Regions from separate parts of the Streptomyces sp. NPDC047017 genome, predicted to be linked through region 1. Evidence: riboswitches for the same ligand, from Rfam matches in the RefSeq annotation. Region 1 holds a riboswitch; each other region holds the start of a gene.

Evidence for each region. A riboswitch is a leader RNA that binds a small molecule or an ion and turns the genes downstream of it on or off. The one in region 1 is predicted to bind thiamine pyrophosphate.
Region 2: another riboswitch for thiamine pyrophosphate. It lies ahead of ABZ858_RS32840 (thiamine ABC transporter substrate-binding protein); the one in region 1 lies ahead of thiC (phosphomethylpyrimidine synthase ThiC).
Region 3: another riboswitch for thiamine pyrophosphate. It lies ahead of ABZ858_RS26385 (cytosine permease); the one in region 1 lies ahead of thiC (phosphomethylpyrimidine synthase ThiC).
Region 4: another riboswitch for thiamine pyrophosphate. It lies ahead of thiO (glycine oxidase ThiO); the one in region 1 lies ahead of thiC (phosphomethylpyrimidine synthase ThiC).

What each region holds. Positions count from the first base shown of each region.
Region 1 is NZ_JBEYVW010000023.1:81,507-86,166, forward strand. Features, by position in the region: gene ABZ858_RS31400 (hypothetical protein) at 1-722, shown strand, start outside; gene thiC (phosphomethylpyrimidine synthase ThiC) at 822-2,624, opposite strand; TPP riboswitch at 2,617-2,794, opposite strand; gene ABZ858_RS31410 (YibE/F family protein) at 2,866-4,281, shown strand; gene ABZ858_RS31415 (SsgA family sporulation/cell division regulator) at 4,380-4,660, opposite strand, start outside.
Region 2 is NZ_JBEYVW010000025.1:112,412-117,071, forward strand. Features, by position in the region: gene ABZ858_RS32835 (iron ABC transporter permease) at 1-1,183, opposite strand, end outside; gene ABZ858_RS32840 (thiamine ABC transporter substrate-binding protein) at 1,249-2,325, opposite strand; TPP riboswitch at 2,406-2,511, opposite strand; gene rlmN (23S rRNA (adenine(2503)-C(2))-methyltransferase RlmN) at 2,595-3,701, opposite strand; gene ABZ858_RS32850 (phosphatidate cytidylyltransferase) at 3,794-4,660, opposite strand, start outside.
Region 3 is NZ_JBEYVW010000017.1:40,261-44,920, reverse strand. Features, by position in the region: gene ABZ858_RS26395 (LysR family transcriptional regulator) at 1-556, shown strand, start outside; gene ABZ858_RS26390 (TetR/AcrR family transcriptional regulator) at 629-1,219, opposite strand; TPP riboswitch at 1,494-1,589, shown strand; gene ABZ858_RS26385 (cytosine permease) at 1,579-2,994, shown strand; gene ABZ858_RS26380 (MBL fold metallo-hydrolase) at 3,031-3,993, opposite strand; gene ABZ858_RS26375 (TetR/AcrR family transcriptional regulator) at 4,149-4,660, shown strand, end outside.
Region 4 is NZ_JBEYVW010000001.1:409,596-414,255, forward strand. Features, by position in the region: gene ABZ858_RS02010 (thiazole synthase) at 15-809, opposite strand; gene thiS (sulfur carrier protein ThiS) at 812-1,012, opposite strand; gene thiO (glycine oxidase ThiO) at 1,009-2,175, opposite strand; TPP riboswitch at 2,173-2,284, opposite strand; gene ABZ858_RS02025 (hypothetical protein) at 2,336-2,701, shown strand; gene ABZ858_RS02030 (FAD-dependent oxidoreductase) at 2,774-4,003, shown strand; gene ABZ858_RS02035 (Rv2175c family DNA-binding protein) at 4,082-4,447, shown strand; gene thiE (thiamine phosphate synthase) at 4,656-4,660, shown strand, end outside.

The DNA of each region.
Region 1 (4,660 bases):
CACTCAGCGCGACCGCCCTGATCACGGCGGCCGCGGCGACCGAATACCAGCACTACGTCGAGGTCCGCGAGGAATCACGCCGCCCGGCGCCCGCCGTCCCGTCGGCCGCCCGCGACGCCACGCCGGACGGTACGGCCGGTGCGGCCGGTGCGGGGACGGAACCGGCCGCCGGCCCGGAGGAGACCGGCGGGGCCGACGGCGCGGGAGCGGCCGCCGTGGTCGCGGTCCTCGCCCCCGTCCTCGCCGGGATCGCGGCCGCTGTCTTCCTCCTCGTCGGCTACCTCCTGAAGTTGCTCGACCCGGCACCGGCGTTCGCGCGGACCCTGATCACCGCGGGCTGGGTGTTCGGCGCCGTGACCGCGGCCGCGATCCTCATCGCCGGCGGCGGACTGCTGGCCACCGCCCTGCGCAACCACCCGGCGCCCGGCACCGGTCCCTACGGCGCGCTCGGCGAGGAACTCGCCCGGGCCAGGGACGCCTGGCACAAGGCGCTGCTCGAACGCGGCATCCTGCCCTTCCTGCACGACGCGCTCGCCGCCCCGGGACCCGCCCCCGCGCACCGCGCGGACCCGGCGGCGCCCGACGGCCGCATCCCGCACCTCGGCTACGGCCGCCCCGGCTTCAGCAGCCCCGACGCCGGGGCCCCGGGCCCGCGCCCGAGCTTCTCCAGCCCCGACTTCAGCAGCCCGGACTTCGGGGGCCCGGACCACCGGCCGGAGTGAGCGGTCCACGCCCCCGTGCGGAAGCCGGACCTGACGGCCGGCGCCGAGCGCCCCCGCCCTGGAGGGGGGTCGCTCAGCGTGGGTCCGCCGGGCCGGTGATCAGTCGGCCAGCGGGAGGTACACCCGGTTCCCGCCGGCGGCGAACTCCTTCGACTTCCGCAGCATCCCCTCGGCGATCTCGTCGGGGGAGGCCCCCTCGGCCACCGTGCCGCCGAACCGCTCGTTGATGCTCTGACTGATCTTCATCGAGCAGAACTTCGGACCGCACATCGAGCAGAAGTGGGCCGTCTTGGCGGGCTCCGCCGGAAGCGTCTCGTCATGGAACTCCCGTGCCGTGTCCGGGTCGAGGGCCAGATTGAACTGGTCCTCCCACCGGAACTCGAAGCGGGCGTCGGACAGCGCGTCGTCCCACTCCTGCGCCCCGGGGTGGCCCTTGGCGAGGTCGGCCGCGTGGGCGGCGATCTTGTAGGTGATGACACCGGTCTTGACGTCGTCCCGGTCGGGCAGGCCCAGGTGCTCCTTGGGCGTGACGTAGCAGAGCATGGCCGTGCCCCACCAGGCGATCATCGCGGCACCGATGCCGGAGGTGATGTGGTCGTACGCCGGAGCGACGTCCGTGGTCAGCGGGCCGAGCGTATAGAACGGAGCCTCATCGCAGATCTCCTGCTGAAGGTCGATGTTCTCCTTGATCTTGTGCATCGGGACGTGCCCCGGGCCCTCGATCATGGTCTGTACGTGGAAACGCCTGGCGATCGTGTTGAGTTCCCCGAGCGTGCGCAACTCCGCGAACTGGGCGTCGTCGTTGGCGTCCGCGATCGAGCCGGGCCGGAGTCCGTCGCCGAGCGAGTACGTGACGTCATAGGCCGCGAGGATCTCGCACAGCTCCTCGAAGTGCTCGTAGAGGAACGACTCCTTGTGGTGCGCCAGACACCAGGCCGCCATGATCGAGCCGCCGCGCGAGACGATGCCGGTCTTGCGGTTCGCGGTGAGCGGCACGTACGCCAGGCGCACACCGGCGTGCACCGTCATGTAGTCCACACCCTGCTCGGCCTGCTCGACGACCGTGTCCTTGTAGATCTCCCAGGTCAGCTCCTCGGCCCTGCCGTCGACCTTCTCCAGTGCCTGGTAGAGCGGCACCGTGCCGATCGGGACGGGGGAGTTGCGCAGCACCCACTCGCGGGTGGTGTGGATGTTGCGGCCGGTGGAGAGGTCCATGACCGTGTCGGCGCCCCAGCGGGTGGCCCACGTCATCTTCTCGACCTCCTCCTCGATGGAGGAGGTGACCGCGGAGTTGCCGATGTTGGCGTTGACCTTCACCAGGAACCGCTTGCCGATGATCATCGGCTCGATCTCCGGGTGGTTGATGTTGGCCGGCAGCACCGCGCGGCCCGCGGCGATCTCCTCGCGGACCACCTCGGGGGACACGTTCTCCCGGACCGCCACGAACTCCATCTCCGGCGTGATCTCCCCGCGGCGCGCATAGGCGAGTTGCGTCACCGCCTGTCCGGCGCGGCCCCGGCGCGGCTGGCGCGGGCGGCCGGGGAACACCGCGTCGAGGTTGCGCAGGCCACCGCGCGGCGAGGTGTGCTTGATCCCGTCGTCCTCGGGGCGGACCGGACGGCCCGCGTACTCCTCGGTGTCGCCGCGGGCGATGATCCAGTTCTCCCGCAGCGGCGGCAGGCCCCGGCGGACATCGGTGTCGACGAGCGGATCGGTGTACGGGCCCGAGGTGTCGTACAGCGTGACCGACCGCCCGTTGGTGAGCTGCACCTGACGGACCGGCACCCGCAGGTCGGGGCGTGAGCCCTCGACGTACGCCTTGTGCCAGCCGATGGACTTCCCGGCCTCCTGGGACTGCTCGTCCCGGACGGAGACAGGCGTGCGTGCGTCCTTGTTGGTCATGAGACCTACTCCCTACGCCGGCATTACCCGGTAACAGGTTCGGCGGTCGACGCAGCGGTGTCCGTCTGTCGGCGTCTCCTGCGGAACGGCGTCCGTTCCACGTGAAACATCGCGAAGACGAAGGTCAGCGCCCTCTCAGCCCGGTGCTCCGAGCTCCCGCGTGTGCAAAGGTGCCTCCACGCTAGCGTCATCGGCGGTGGGATGAACAGTGGGCCTCCGCGGTTCTTGCGATGATCGGGCGGTGACCACCACACAGCAGTCCCCCGACCCGCCGCCCCGTCCCGGACGCGGGCGAGGCCACGGGAACGGCTCCGGACCCGGGCACGGCCATGGCCATGGACACAGCCACAGCCACGGGCCGGCCGCTCCCGTCTCGAAGCACCTTCGCCGGGTCATCGCCGCCGTGCTGATCCCGTTCGCCGCCGCGGTCGTCGTCGGACTCGTCGTCCTGTGGCCGGGCGGCGCCCCCGCCCACACCCGCACCGGCGTGGGCTTCGACCGCCAGACGCAGCAGGCCACGGTCACCCGGGTGACGGAGGTGAGCTGCACGTCGGTGAACGCCTCCGGCGGAGCGCCGGCCGACGCCACCCCGGCCGCCCCGGGTTCCGCCGGGCCGGCCCGGCCGTCCGGCACCTGCAAGAAGGCCACGGTCCGCGTCGGCACCGGCAAGGACAAGGGGCGCACCTTCACCGAGATCGTGCAGCCGGACCAGCCACGGCAGTTCCACCAGGGCGAGAAGCTCGTGGTCGCCTACGAGCCCTCCGCGCCGCGGGACCTGCAGTACTCCGTCTCCGACGTCGACCGCCGCTTCCCGATGGCGCTGCTGGCCGGGATCTTCGCCCTCGCCGTCGTGGTCGTCGGGCGGCTGCGGGGCGTCATGGCCCTGGTCGCGCTGGCGATCAGCTTCCTGGTGCTGGAGCTCTTCATCCTGCCCGCGGTGCTACAGGGCTCGAATCCGCTGGTCGTGGCGGTGGTCGGGGCGAGCGCCATCATGCTGATCGCGCTGTACCTGTGCCACGGCCTGTCCGCGCGCACCTCGGTGGCGGTGCTCGGCACGCTGATCTCCCTGGTGCTGATCGGCGTGCTGGGCTCGCTGTTCATCGGCTGGGCCGCGCTGACCGGCAACACCGACGACAACACCGGGCTGATCCATGGCCTGTATCCGTCGATCGACATGAGCGGTCTGCTGCTCGCCGGGGTGATCATCGGTTCGCTCGGTGTCCTCGACGATGTGACGGTGACGCAGACGTCCGCGGTCTGGGAGCTGCACGAGGCCAATCCGGCCATGGGCTGGCGCGGGCTGTACCGCGCGGGCATCCGCATCGGGCGCGACCACATCGCGTCCGTCGTCAACACCCTTGTCCTCGCCTACGCGGGCGCCGCGCTGCCGCTGCTGCTGCTCTTCTCCATCGCGCAGAGCAGTGTGGGCACCGTCGCCAACAGCGAGCTGGTGGCGGAGGAGATCGTGCGCACGCTGGTGGGCTCCATCGGCCTGGTCGCCTCGGTGCCGGTCACCACCGCTCTGGCGGCGCTCGTCGTCTCGGCCGACCGCGCCGGTGCGTCGGCGGCTCCGGGTCCTGGGGCTACGGGCCCGGCCGCCCCGGCTGCTCCGCTCGCGCCGACGCGCGGCAAGCGGGGCCGGCGCCGTAAGCGGTGAGCCGGCCGGCGCGCAGGGGAGCCTTCCGGCGCCGTGTGCGCGGGCGGCGTACGCGGTGAAGCGTCACGCCACCCCGTGCGCCCCGGTGCAGAAACGCTTCATCCTGCGCTCTGTTCTTCCGCGAGGATGCGGTCCAGGGCCTCGTCGAGGTGGGCGTCGAAGTCGGCCAGAGCGCCCTCCTGGCCGAGCGGCACCAGTTTGTCCGTACGGTCCAGGAACGCCACGAGGGGCGCGGTGGAGGAGCGGAACAGCGCCCGGTCACTGCCGACCTGAAGGCGGATCAGCACCTCGGCCAGGGAGTCGTCGGCGGCGGGAGCGATCCGCACATCGCCGTCCCCGCACGGCCGGCCCACCCCGTCGATCAGCAGCTCACGGCCGA
Region 2 (4,660 bases), on a different contig from region 1:
GATCCAGCGGCGGCTTGTCCAGGGCGATCAGGAAACCGAACCCGACGGTCACCGCCGACACGCCGAGCGGCAGCATCAGCAGCGCGTCGAAGCCGCGGACCAGCCGGCCGGCGTCGCGGCGGGTGAGCGCGGCGGCGGCCAGCGCGCCGATCACCACCGCGATGGCGGTCGCTGCGGCGGCGTAGGCCAGGGAGGTGCCGACGGCGTCGATCGGCGCGACCAGGAAGGTGCCGCCGTCGGCGTCCGTCAGCGCCCGGTAGTAGCCGAGGCCGGGCGCGGTGAGCGAGCGCTGCACCAGCACGGCCAGCGGCAGCAGCAGGAGCACGGCGATGGAGGCGAGGACACCGGCCAGCAGCGCCCACTGCCGGGCGCCGCGCGGCCGCCGGGCGGTGCGGGCGGCGTCCACCAGCCGCAGCGCGCTCTCCCGGCGCCGTACGGTCCAGGCGTGCACGGCGAGGATCGCGCCGACCGCGAGGAACTGCACCAGCGTCAGGACCGCCGCGGTGGACAGGTCGAAGATCTCCGAGGTCTGCCGGTAGATCTCCACCTCCAGGGTGGAGAACGTGGGACCGCCGAGGATCTGCACCACGCCGAAGGAGGTGAAGGTGAACAGGAAGACCATGAGCGCGGCGGCGGCGAGCGCGGGCGCGAGAGCCGGCAGGGTGACCTTGCGCCAGGCGGTCAGCGGTGAGGCGCCGAGCATCCGGGCGGCCTCCTCCTGGCGCGGGTCGAGCTGGGCCCACAGGCCGCCCACGGTCCGGACGACCACGGCGTAGTTGAAGAAGACATGGGCGAGCAGGATCGCCCACACCGTGGTGTCCAGGCGCACCCCCCACAGCTCGTCGAGCAGGCCGCCGCGGCCGACCAGGGCGAGGAAGGCGGTGCCGACGACCACGGTGGGCAGCACGAACGGCACGGTGACGACGGCCCGCAGAAGATGGCGGCCGGGGAAGTCGTAGCGGGCGAGGACGTAGGCGCCGGGCAGCGCGATCAGCAGGGTGAGCGCGGTGGAGGCGAGCGCCTGCCAGGTGGTGAACCACAGCACGTGCCGGATGCCGGACTGGCCGAGCACGTCCGCGATCCGCCCGGGGTGCCAGGCCCCGCCGGTCCGCAGCCCGCGCCGGACGATCGCGGCCACCGGGTAGGCGAAGAACAGCGCGAAGAACGCGACGGGCGCGGCCATCAGGCCGAGCCGCGCCGCGTTCCCCGAACGACGGGCGCGGGCGCGGTCGCGGGCGGAGGCGGGGGCTACTTCAGTACGAGGGAGGTCCACGTCTTGACCCACTGGTCGCGGTCGGCGGCGATCTTCTCCGGTGCCATGGTCTCGGGGTCCTTGGCCTGCGGTCCGTACTTCGTGAACTCCGGCGGCACCTGGGCGCCCCGGCGCACCGGGTAGACGTACATGTTCAGCGGCATGTCCTGCTGGAACTCCTGGCTGAGCAGGAAGTCGAGGAAGGCCTTGCCGCCCTTGGTGTTCCTCGCGTTGCTGAGCAGGCCGGCGTACTCGGTCTGGCGGAAGCAGGTGCCGTCGGCGACGCCGGTGGGGGCGGTCTTCGGCCGCGGCTCGGCGTAGACGACCTCGGCGGGCGGCGAGGAGGCGTAGGAGACGACGAGGGGCCGGTCGCCCTTGGCCTTCCTGCCGCCCGCGGACCCGGAGAACTCCTGGTTGTACGCCTGCTCCCAGCCGTCGACGACCTTGACACCGTTGGCCTTGAGCTTCTTCCAGTACTCCGGCCAGCCCCCGTCGCCGTACTTCGCGGCGGTGCCGAGCAGGAAGCCGAGACCGGGCGAGGCGGTGGCGGGGTTCTCGGTGACGAGGAGGTTCTTGTACTGGGGCTTCGCGAGGTCGTCGAAGGTGGCGGGCGGGGCCAGCTTGTGGTCGGCGAAGTACTTCTTGTCGTAGTTGACGCAGATGTCGCCGGAGTCGACGGGCGTGACCCGGTGCTTGGCCTGGTCCACCCGGTACCGCGGCAGCACGAGCCCGGCGTCCTTGGGCTGGTAGGGCTGGAAGAGGCCGTTGTCCAGGGCGCGGGAGAGCAGGGTGTTGTCGACGCCGAAGAAGACGTCGCCCTGCGGGTCGTCCTTGGTGAGGACGGCCTTGTTGACGGCCTGGCCGGCGTCGCCGTCCTTGAGGACGCGGACCTTGTAGCCGGACTTCTTCTCGAAGTCGGCGATGACGCTCTTGGAGGCGGCCCACGAGTCGTGGCTGACCAGGGTCACGGTCTTGGTGTCCGCAGCGGACGAGCCGCCGTTGGACGACCCGCACGCGGAGAGCGTGACCAGGCCGAGTCCGACCGCCGCGGCGACGAACGTCTTGGTGTGCACTGGATGTCCTCCTGGGGGTTGGCCAGGAAGAGACGCGGCCCCGCCCGGGTCCGCGCGGGACGCCGGGCAGGGCGCAACAGCTTGAGTGGTGACCGAACTTCCTACCCAGAATGACCTGGGCGAGGTTCAGAGGGTCTGCGGCCGGTGCCGCACTCTCAGCGCTGTGGCGCTCCCCTGTCGGAATATGAAGATGTGTGTACGGCCCTCAGACTACCGTCCGGCAGACTACCGTCGGCCGGCACCCGGGCTGGCACCCGGCTGCCGCCCGCCTATCGCTCGGTGGCCGCCAGCTGGCCGCAGGCCCCGTCGATCTCCTGCCCACGGGTGTCCCGGACCGTCACCGGCACACCGTGCGCCGCGATCGCCTCGACGAACGCCTTCTCGTCCTCGGGCCGCGACGCCGTCCACTTGGAGCCGGGGGTCGGGTTGAGCGGGATGAGGTTGACGTGCACGGGCCGGCCCTTGAGCAGCCGGCCCAGCCGGTCGCCGCGCCACGCCTGGTCGTTGATGTCCCGGATCAGCGCGTACTCGATGGACAGCCGTCGCCCGGAGCGCGCGGTGTACTCGAACCCGGCGTCCAGCACCTCCCGCACCTTCCAGCGCGTGTTGACGGGCACGAGGGTGTCGCGCAGTTCGTCGTCGGGGGCGTGCAGGGAGATGGCGAGACGGCACTTGAGGCCCTCGTCGGCGAACCGGTGGATCGCCGGGACCAGGCCCACCGTGGACACGGTGATCCCGCGCTGGGACAGGCCGAGCCCGTCCGGCTCCGGGTCGGTCAGGGCACGGATGGAGCGGAGCACCCGGTTGTAGTTGGCGAGCGGCTCGCCCATGCCCATGAACACGATGTTGGACAGCCGCGCCGGACCGCCCGGCACCTCGCCGTCGCGCAGCGCCCGCATGCCGTCCACGATCTGGTGCACGATCTCGGCGGTCGACAGGTTGCGGTCGAGGCCGGCCTGGCCGGTCGCGCAGAACGGGCAGTTCATCCCGCAGCCCGCCTGCGAGCTGATGCACATGGTCACCCGGTCCGGGTAGCGCATGAGCACCGACTCGACGAGCGTGCCGTCGAACAGCCGCCACAGCGTCTTGCGGGTGGTGCCCTCGTCGGTGGACAGGTGCCGCACGACCGTCATCAGGTCGGGCAGCAGCGCCTCCCGCAGCTTGGCGCGCGACCCGGCGGGGATGTCGGTCCACTGCTCCGGGTCGTGCGCGTACCGCGCGAAGTAGTGCTGCGAGAGCTGCTTGGCGCGAAACGGCTTCTCGCCGATCGCGGCCACGGCCTCCTTGCGCTCGGCGGGCGAGAGATCGGCAAGGTGCCGCGGCGGCTTCTTGGCTCCGCGGGGGGCGACGAAAGTGAGTTCTCCGGGCTTGGGCATGGTGGTACCAGTGTCGCAGATCGACTCGGGTGGCCCGGCGGGCCGCCGGTCACGAGGGCGGCAGGCGGCAGGGGTAGGGCGCCGGGGCCGGCTCAGGCCGAGCCGACGAACAGCACCAGCAGGAGCCAGACCACCGGGGCGGTCGGCAGCAGGGAGTCCAGGCGGTCCATGATGCCGCCGTGGCCGGGCAGCAGCGTGCCCATGTCCTTGATGCCCAGATCCCGCTTGATCATGGACTCGCCCAGGTCGCCGAGGGTGGCGCTGGCCGCGACCGCGAGGCCGAGGAGCAGGCCCTGCCACCAGGCGCCGTCGTCGATCAGGAACTGCATGCACAGCGCGCCGGCCACCATGGCGAAGGTGACCGCGCCGACCAGGCCCTCGCGGGTCTTGCCGGGGCTGATGCGCGGGGCGAGCTTGTGCTTGCCGAAGCGCCAGCCGACGGCGTACGCGCCGGTGTCGCTGACCACGGTGAGGATCAGGAAGGTCAGGACCCGGAACGGGCCGTCGCCCGCGGTGAGCATCATCGCCACGAAGGTGGCCAGGAACGGCACGTAGAACGCGGCGAACACGCCCGCCGTGACGTCCTTGAGATAGCCCTCGGGCGGCTGTGTCATCCGCCAGACCAGCACCGCCAGCGCGGTCAGCGCCATCGCCACCCAGGCGCCCTCGGCGTCCCGGACGTACCCGGCGACCACCATCGCGGCGCCGCCGACCGCCAGCGGCACCAGCGGCGCCTTGATGTCCTTGCGTTCCTGGAGCCGCGAGGTCAGCTCCCACAGGCCGACCACGACGGCGACCGCGATGACGCCCACGAACACGGCCTTGACCACGAACAGCGACGCGATGATCACCACGCCGAGCCCGAGACCGACTCCTATGGCAGCGCCCAGGTCCCGGCCCGCGCTCTTCTTCTGCGGGGCTGGCGCCGGCTGCGGGGCGTCGGGCATGGGCTCCGGATT
Region 3 (4,660 bases), on a different contig from region 1:
CCACGCGGAGGCCCCGGACGTGGACGTGGTGTTCCTGCCGGAGGCCGTGGAAGGCGGGGCGGCGCTGCGGCAGGGCGGGGTGGACGTCGAACTGGGCGTCCTGGACAACCTGGACCCGGAGATCCGGACCCGGCCGCTCAAACGGACGGCACTGGTCGGCGTCGCCCGCAGCGGCCATCCCCTCTTCCGCGGGCGCATCGACGCCCGCCGCCTCGCCGCCGCCGACCACATCGGCATCTCCCGGCTCGGCAAGCGCCTCGGTCCCCTGGACACCGCGCTCGCGGAACGCGGGCTGCGGCGCCGTACCGCCGTCGTGGTGCCCAGCCACACCAGCGCCATGATGCTCGCGAGCGACAGCGACCTCGTCGCCCTCACCGTGGCCGACTGGCTCCCCGGCACGATCGCGGCGCTGGGCCTGCGCACCTTCCCCATCCCCCTCGAACTCCCCTGCCTGGAGCTGGGGATGGCCTGGCACCCACGCAACTCGTCCGACCCGGGCCACCGCTGGTTCCGCGACCGGCTGGCCGCCGTGGTGGCCCCGGCTGAAGCCACCTGACCCGGAGCCGGGCCGGGGGGACGGCGTGGCGTCGGGCGGCATCGCCGGGGCGCCGGCGGTCACGCCAGCGGCTCAGTGCCGCCCGCGTGCGCGCAGTTCGCGCAGGAACGTCTCGGCCAGTTCCCGGGGGGCGAGCCGGGCGGGGTCGCGGCCGCTGAGCACCCAGAAGAAGGCGGGTCCGATCAGGAGGGCCGTGGCCTCGCCGACCGGGACCGGCCCGGCGCCTGCGCCTGCGCCGAGTACGCCCTCGATCACTGTGCGCGCGCTGTCACCCAGGACGTCCTTGGTGGCGAGGAGGTCCGCCACGGCGGGGTCGTGCTGCGCCTCCCCGAGCAGGGCCCGGTAGGCGGCGCCGGCCGGTGAGCGGGCGAGGAAGTCCACCAGTGCCGCCACATAGGCGGTGAGGTCGTCGACGGGCTCGCCGGTGGGCTCGACGGCGAGTTCCTGCTCCGCGTCCACCGCGCTGGCCTCGAAGAGGATCTCCGCCTTGGTCGACCACCAGCGGTAGACCGTCTGGCGGGACACACCGGCCCGCTCCGCGATGCCCTTCATCGTCATGGCCGCGTAGCCGACTTCGAGCAACTGGTCGTCGACCGCCCGCAGCACGGCCGTACGCGCCTGCTCACTGCGGGGACGCCCCACCTGTCCGTGCCGCCTCTCCATGGCGGCCACCATACATGGACAGCGTGTCTCGCAGAGCGGGCGTTCCGGTGCCGTTCCGTTGCATGCCCGCTGCTCAGAGGCGGTCTCCGCACCAGCGCGTCCGGGAAGACCGAGAGTCCGGGACCGCACCGGCGGACGGGCGGGCGGACGGCCGGTGCGGGCGGCCGGGCGGACGGCCGGTGCGGACGGACGGCCGGTGCGGACGGCCGGGCGGGCGGGCGGCCGGTGCGGGCGGTGCGGGCCCTCTCACCTGGCCGGGCTATCCTGGCGGCCGTACCTGGACACGGGGTGCCCCCGCGCGGGGGCTGAGATCACACCCGTCGAACCTGAACCAGTTAGGACTGGCGGAGGGATGTCACATGTCGTTGCCGTATGCCCATGGTGAAACGGCCGTCACCGACCCACGACACATCACGGCGTTCGACGGGCGCATGCCCTCGGCCCCCGGCGACCTGCGGGTGGAGGCGCGGGGCATCACGCCCGTGCCCGAGGACGCCCGCTACGGCGGCCCGGGGCGGCTGTTCACCGTCTGGTTCGCGCCCAACCTGACCATGACCGGCGTGTTCACCGGCACCGTCGGTGTCACGCTCGGGCTGGACTTCACGACCGCGCTGGCGGCGGTGGTGCTGGGCACCCTGCTGGGCGCGGTGCCCACCGCCTACCTGGGCACCTGGGGCAGCCGGACCGGCGCGGCGCAGCTGCCGCTGGCCCGGCTGGCCTTCGGCGGGTCGGTGGCCCTGCCGGGCGCCCTGCAATGGCTGTCGTCCATCGCCTGGGACGCGCTGATCGGCTTGTTCGGCGGGGACGCGCTGGCCCAGTTGTCCGGGTGGCCGTTCTGGGCGGGCGTCCTGGTGATGCTGGCCGCCCAGGGCGCCCTGGGCGTGCTCGGGTACGAGGCGATCCACCGCCTGCAGACGGTGATGACCTTCGCGCTCGCCGCCGCCTTCGTCCTGCTGGCGGTGAAACTGCTGCACGGCACGCACGCCGCGCAACCGGCCACCGCGCACGGCGCCGACCGGGCCGGCGCGTTCGTCCTGACCTGCACCGTCGCGCTGAGCCTCGCCCTGTCCTGGGCGCCGTACGCCAGTGATTTCAGCCGTTACCTGCCGCCCACCGCCTCACGCCGGCGCATGTTCTGGTGCACCCTGCTCGGCATCGGCGTGTCCTTCGTGGCGGTGCAGGCGCTCGGCCTGTGGGGGGCCGCCGAGTTCACCGACCAGACCGCCCACGGCGTCGACCGGCTCCTCGGCGGCGGTGTGCTCGGCACCTTCGGGCTGCTCGCGGTGGCGCTCGCGGCGCTGTGCAGCAACGCCATGAACGACTACAGCGGATCGCTGGCCCTGCAGACCATGGGCGTACGGCTGCCCCGCCCGGTGGCCGCCGCGTGCGCCGCGGTGCTCGGTTTCCCGCTGGTGCTGTGGATGCACGCGGCCGACACCACCGCCCGCTTCCAGAACGTGCTGCTGTTCGTCGGGTACTGGATCCCCGCGTTCGTCGCGATCGTGGTCGTCGACTGGGCCGCCCGGGCCCGGGTGCGCGGCGGCCGCCCCGTCGACCTGGCCGAGGAGGCGGCCCGCCCGCAGCCGTGGTGGCCCGCGCTCACCGCGTTCGTCGTCGCGTTCGCGGCGGCGGTGCCGTTCATGGACACCGGCCTGTACGTGGGCCCGGCCGCCCGCGCCCTGCACGGCGCCGACCTCGCCTACCCGGTGGCGTTCGCCGCCGCGCTGCTGGTCTACGCGCCGCTGCGGCTGCGGCGCGCGCACGACCACACCTGACGGTGACGGCCCCTGGCCGGGCGGGGCCGGCCCGGCTCACCCGGCCAGGTTCTTCTCGGTGCCGTCGGGCCGGACGTCGACGAGCTTGCCGTCGACGCCCTGCTCCTGGAACGCCTTGACCAGCGAGCCGAGGTCCTCGGAGTAGATGTTCCAGCTGTCGGTGTGGACGGCGACCACCTTGCGGGGGTTCAGCTCCTTCACCACCAGCGCCGCGTTCTTCGAGGTCAGGGTCAGCGGCGCGTTCTTCAGGATCGCCGGGGTGCGGGCGGCGCCGGCGAACAGGACGGCGGTGTCGATCGGCCCGATCTCCTTCTTGACCCGGTCGCCGACCTCCTTGGCCACCTTCACCGAGGCGTTGTCACCGGAGACGTAGACGGTGGGCACGCCCTTGCCGCTGAGCACGAACCCGGTGACCTCGCCGTCCGCGCCGCGGGACACCCCGTCGGGGCCGTGCAGGGCGGGCACCGCGGTGACCGTGATCGACCCGGTGGGCGTCTTCAGCTCCTGCTGCTGCCAGTTCGTCATGCCCGTGATGTGCGCGCCGAGCCGCTTGCGCGCGCCGGGCGTGGAGTACACCACCGGGATGTCCTTGAGCAGCTTGCGGCCGGAGTCGTCGAGGTTGTCGTCGTGCTGGTCGTGGGAGAGGAGTACGGCGTCGATCCGGCCGAGCTTGTCCACGCCGAACGCGGGGCCGTGCGTCTTCTCCAGCCCGCTCTTGTACTTCTTCGGCTCGTCGAAGGTCGGGTCGATCAGCAGACGCGCACCGCCGAGCTTCAGGATCGTGGTCGGCCCGCCGACGTGGATGGCGGTGAAGGCGGCGCCGGCGGCCTGGTCGGGGGCCGTGGACTTCGGCGCGGCGGCCGTGGACCGCGGCGCGCCGGACGCCTGCCGGGCGGCGCCGTCATCGCTGCCGCCGCCACCGCAGGCGGCGAGCAGGACCGCACCGGTGGCGGTCGCGGCGACGGCGGCGCAGGCACGGTGGAACGTCGGACGGTTCATCGGGGACACCAGCTCTCTCGCTACCAACAGGACGTATTCGACGCTAACATAATTGGTTAGTGTCGTTAACACTGTTCCCGGCACCGCCCCCTGACTTCACGCACCTTTCCGGACAAAAACCGGCCGCCCTCGTTAGCGCTGCTATCGTGGCGACCATGTCGACGGCACGAGAGCGCATTCTGGACGCCACCTCGGAACTGCTCGCCACCAAGGACGCGCTGGCGATCTCGACCCGGGCGATCTGCGACCGGGCCAAGGTCGGCATGCCCGAGATCTACCGGCAGTTCGGCGACAAGCAGGGACTGCTCACCGCGGCCGCCGATCTCGGTTTCGAACGCTTCCTGGCCAACAAGCGGCGCAACCCGTCCACCGGCGATCCGGTGGCGGACCTGCGCACGGCCTGGGACAGCCATGTCTCGTTCGCGCTCCGCAACCCCCATCTCTACCGGCTGATGTTCACCCCCACAGGGGACGCGAAGCCGCAGGGGATCAAGGAGGCGCAGGCCCTCCTGCGCGCGGCCGTGCAGCGCTGCCGTGCCGCCGGGCGGCTGCGCACCGCCCCCGAACTGGCCTGTCAGTCGATCCTCTCCGCCAACGTGGGCGTCTGTCTGATGGCGCTGTCGTTCCCGGAGCTGTTCGGGAATCTCGACGTCTCCCAGTCCGTGCG
Region 4 (4,660 bases), on a different contig from region 1:
ACGTCCCGTCCGCCTCAGAACGCCGGCCGCTCCGGGTCCAGCGCGGCCAGGCCCTCGGCGGGCGAGGACGCCTGGGCGAAGTGCCGCCGGGGGATGCGGCCCGCGAGCCGGGCCAGCCGGCCCGCCGTCACCGCGTGCCGCATGGCCTCGGCCATCATCGCCGGCTCCTGCGCGCGCGTGACCGCCGAGGCGAGCATCACTCCCGCGCAGCCCAGCTCCATGGCCAGCGCCACGTCCGAGGCGGTGCCGGCGCCCGCGTCCAGGATCACCGGCACGCGCGCGTGCTCGACGATCAGCTGGAAGTTGTGCGGGTTGCGGATGCCGAGCCCGGACCCGATCGGCGAGCCCAGCGGCATGATCGCCGCGCAGCCCACGTCCTCCAGTTTCCGTGCGAGGACCGGGTCGTCGTTGGTGTAGGGCAGCACCGTGAAGCCGTCGTCGACCAGGGTCTCGGCCGCGTCGAGCAGCTCGATCGGGTCCGGCAGCAGGGTCCGCTCGTCGGCGATGACCTCCAGCTTGACCAGATCGGTGCCCAGGGCCTCGCGGGCCAGGCGGGCGGTCAGCACCGCCTCGCCCGCGGTGAAGCAGCCGGCCGTGTTGGGCAGCACCCGGACGCCCAGCCGCTCCAGCACGGAGAGCACCGAGCCGTGCACCGAGGGGTCCATCCGGCGCATCGCCACCGTGGTCAGCTCGGTGCCGGAGGCCACCAGGGCCCGTTCCAGCACCTCCAGGCTGGGTGCCCCGCCCGTGCCCATGATCAGCCGGGACGTGAAGGGCGCACCGCCGAGGACGAAGGGATCGTCGGCCATGGTCAGCCTCCTTGGACGGCGGTGAGGATCTCGACGCGGTCGCCCTCGGCCAGGGCCGTGGACGGCCACTGCGCGCGCGGGACGACGGTCTCGTTCAGGGCGGCGGCCACCCCGGAGGGCGCCGCGGTCAGCGTCCGTACGACGGTGTCGAGCGGTGTGCCGGACGCGACCTCGCGCCGCTCGCCGTTGACGGAGATGTTCATGCGGGCTGCTCCGTGAGTGCGACGGCGGCGAAGCGCCGCGGGGTGAAGGGGCGCGCCTCCTCGGGCAGCTCGCCCGTGGTCAGCACCTGCGCCATGACGTCCCCGGTGACGGGGGTGAGCAGCACGCCGTTGCGGTGGTGGCCGGTGGCCACCAGCAGTCCGTCCAGGTCGGTCGGGCCGAGCAGCGGCGCGTTGTCCGGGGAGCAGGGCCGCAGCCCGGCCCGGGTCTCGGTAAGCGGCAGCTCGGTGATCCCGGGCACCAGCTCGTGCGCGTCGCGCAGCAGCTCGTACACCCCGCCCGCGGTCACCGTGGTGTCCCAGCCCAGCTCCTCGCTGGTGGCCCCGACCACCAGCTCGCCGCTGAGCCGCGGCACCAGGTAGAGGTGGCCGCCGCGCACCACGGCCCGCACGGTGCGGCTCAGGAACGGCGCGTACCGCTTCGGCACGGTCAGCCGCAGCACCTGCCCCTTCACCGGCCGCACCGGCGGCAGCAGCGCGTCCGGCACCCCCGCCAGCCGCCCGCTCAGGCTGCCGGCGGCCAGCACCACCTGCCGCGCGCCGAGCGCCGTGCCGTCGCGCAGCACACAGCCCGCGGCCCGGTCCCCGGTCACGGTGAGCCGGTCGGCCCAGGCGCGGTGGAAGACCACGCCGGTGCGCTCGCAGGCCGCCACCAGCGCGGCGGCCAGCCGGCGCGGGTCGATCTGGTGGTCGCCGTCCACCCGCAGCCCGCCGCGCACGCCCGGCGCGAGCATCGGCTCCAGGCGCCGGCACTCCCGCCCGGACAGCCACTCCGACTCAAGGCCCGAACGCTGCTGGAGGGCGTGCAGCTCCCGCAGGTGGGCGCGGTCGTCGGCGTCCAGGGCCACGGCCAGCGTGCCGCACCTGCGGTAGCCGAGGTCGTGCCCGGTCAGCTCGGCCAGCTCGGCCGCGAAGTCGGGGTAGCGGCGGGCCGAGGCCAGATTGAGGCCGAGCAAAGTCTGCTCGCCGTAGTGCAGCTCCGTGACGGCGGCCAGCATCCCGGCCGCCACCTGCGCGGCCCCGCCGCCCGGCTCCGGGTCGACCACGGCCGTGGCCAGCCCGCGCTGGGCGGCGCGCCAGGCCGTCACGAGCCCGATGATCCCGCCCCCGATCACGAGGACGTCTGACGAACGTGACAACGACATGGGCGTCCAGCCCCTCCCTTCGCCGGCATGACCCGGATCAGGTTCGTACGGTCGGAGGCCGCCAGCCTCCCTCTCAGCCCGGTGCGTCCGGGCTCCCGCGAGTGCTTGTACGGTGGCCACCCTAGCTCGCAGAGCCCTGACCCGGTAAGGGAGCCCGCTGATGCCGCGCTCGCTGGACGGCCTCGTCCTCGCCCCCGTCGCCGACCAGGCCCCGGGCCAGGTCGGCACCCGCACCCGGTTCGCCTACCACGAGCGGGACGGCGAGATCTGGGCCGAGTACGCGGGCGGCGACGTCGTGCGCGGCCATCTGGTGGGGACCCGGGAGGGCGACCGGCTCGACTTCCGCTACGTCCAGCTCAAGCGGGACGGCACGACGGCCGGCGGGCACTGCGTCTCCACGGTGGTCGAACTGGCGGACGGCCGGCTGCGGCTGGAGGAGACCTGGGAGTGGGAGTCGCAGCCGGGCAGCGGCACCAGCGTGGTGGAGGAGGTCCGCCGGCGGCCCGCTGCGCAGCGGGCCCGCTAGCGGAGTCGCTGTGCAGCAGGTCACCTGGCACGCCCCCTGCCTGGCGAAACGTCAGGTGACTATGGTGATCGGATGGGTGAGCAGACGCAGGGACAGGGCACGGCACAACCGCGGCGCGTGGTCGTCGTCGGCGCGGGCATGGCCGGCGTGCGGACCGCGGTCGCCCTGCGCGAGCAGGGCTACACCGGCACCGTCACACTGATCGGCGCCGAACCCCACCAGCCCTACGACCGGCCGCCGCTGTCCAAGGCCGTGCTGCTCGGCAAGGCCGAGGGCTCCGCCTTCGACGTCGACTTCGAGGGGCTCGGCCTGGAGCTGCGGCTCGGCTGCGAGGCACTGGCCGTCCGCGCCGACGCCCACGTCCTGGACACCTCCGAGGGACCGGTGCCCTACGACGTCCTGGTCCTGGCCACCGGCGCCGAACCGGTCCGCGTCCCCGGCACCGAGGACGTCCCCGGCGTCCACCTGCTGCGCACCCTCGACGACGCGGCGCGGCTGCGGCCGGTCCTCGCCGGGCAGCACGACGTCGTGGTGGTCGGCGCCGGCTGGATCGGCGCCGAGTTCGCCACCGCCGCCCGCGAGGCCGGCTGCGCGGTGACCGTGGTGGAGGCCGCGGACCGGCCGCTGGCGGGCGCGCTGCCCGCCGAGGTGGCCGCGCCGATGGCCGCCTGGTACGCCGACAGCGGCACCGAACTGCGCACCCGCGCGCGCGTGGCCCGCATCGAGCCCGGCGCGGTGATCCTCGACGACGGCTCCCGGCTGCCCGCCGGCGCGGTCGTCGTCGGCATCGGCGCGCGGCCCGCCACCGCCTGGCTGGCCGGCTCCGGCGTCCAGCTGGGCGACCAGGGCGAGGTGCTCGCCGACGACCGCCTGCGCACCTCCGTGCCGGACGTGTACGCGGTCGGCGACTGCGCCTCCTTCCCCTCCGGCCGCTACGGCGAGCGCCTGCTGGTCCACCACTGGGACAACGCCCTCCAGGGCCCGCGCACGGTCGCCGCCGACCTGCTCGGCCTGACCCCGGCCGTCTACGATCCGGTGCCCTACTTCTGGTCGGAGCAGTTCGGCCGCTTCGTGCAGTACGCCGGCCATCACACCGGCGCCGACCGGCTGCTGTGGCGCGGCGAGCCGGACGGACCGGCGTGGACGGTGTGCTGGCTGCGCGAGGGCCGGCTCGTCGCCCTGTTGGCGGTCGGCCGGCCGCGCGATCTGGCCCAGGGCCGGCGGCTGATCGAGGCGGGCACGCCGATGGACGCCGCGCTGCTCGCGGACCCGGCGAGGCCGCTGAAGGCGGCCACCGCGTAGCCCTCCCGGGCGCTGCGCGCCCGGCCGGTCGGACGGGGCCGGTTTCCGACTGTCAGTGGCAGATGGCACGCTTGTCCCGTGACCGAGATTGACGCGAAGACCGATGCGCTCGTACCCGCCTGGCTGACCCTCCCCGACATCGCCGAGATGCTCGATGTCGAGGTGACGCGGGTGCGGCAGCTGGTCAAGGAGGGCCAGCTCATCGCCGTACGCCGTGGTGAGAACCGCGCGCTGCAGGTACCCGCCGCCTTCATCGACGGGGACAAGGTGGTCAAGGGCCTGACCGGGACCCTGACGCTCCTGCGGGACGACGGCTTCACGGTCGAAGAGATGATCGAATGGCTCTTCACCCCCGACCCGACCCTGCCCGGCACCCCCGCGCAGGCCCTGAGCGAGAATCGCGGCACGGAGGTGAAGCGCCGGGCCCAGGCACTCGCCGTCTGACCCCGCCCGCCCGCACTCCGACCGAAACAGAACGACCCGTCCGCGTACGGGCCGGGGCTTGGGCAAGGCCCGGCCCGTACGACACTGGGCCCCGGCCCGGCCCGTACGACACTGGGCCGCGGCCCGGCCCGTACGACACTGGGCCGCGGCCCGGCCCGGCCCGTACGCCACCGACACACCGTCTACCGCCACCCGGGGGGACCCACGCATGTC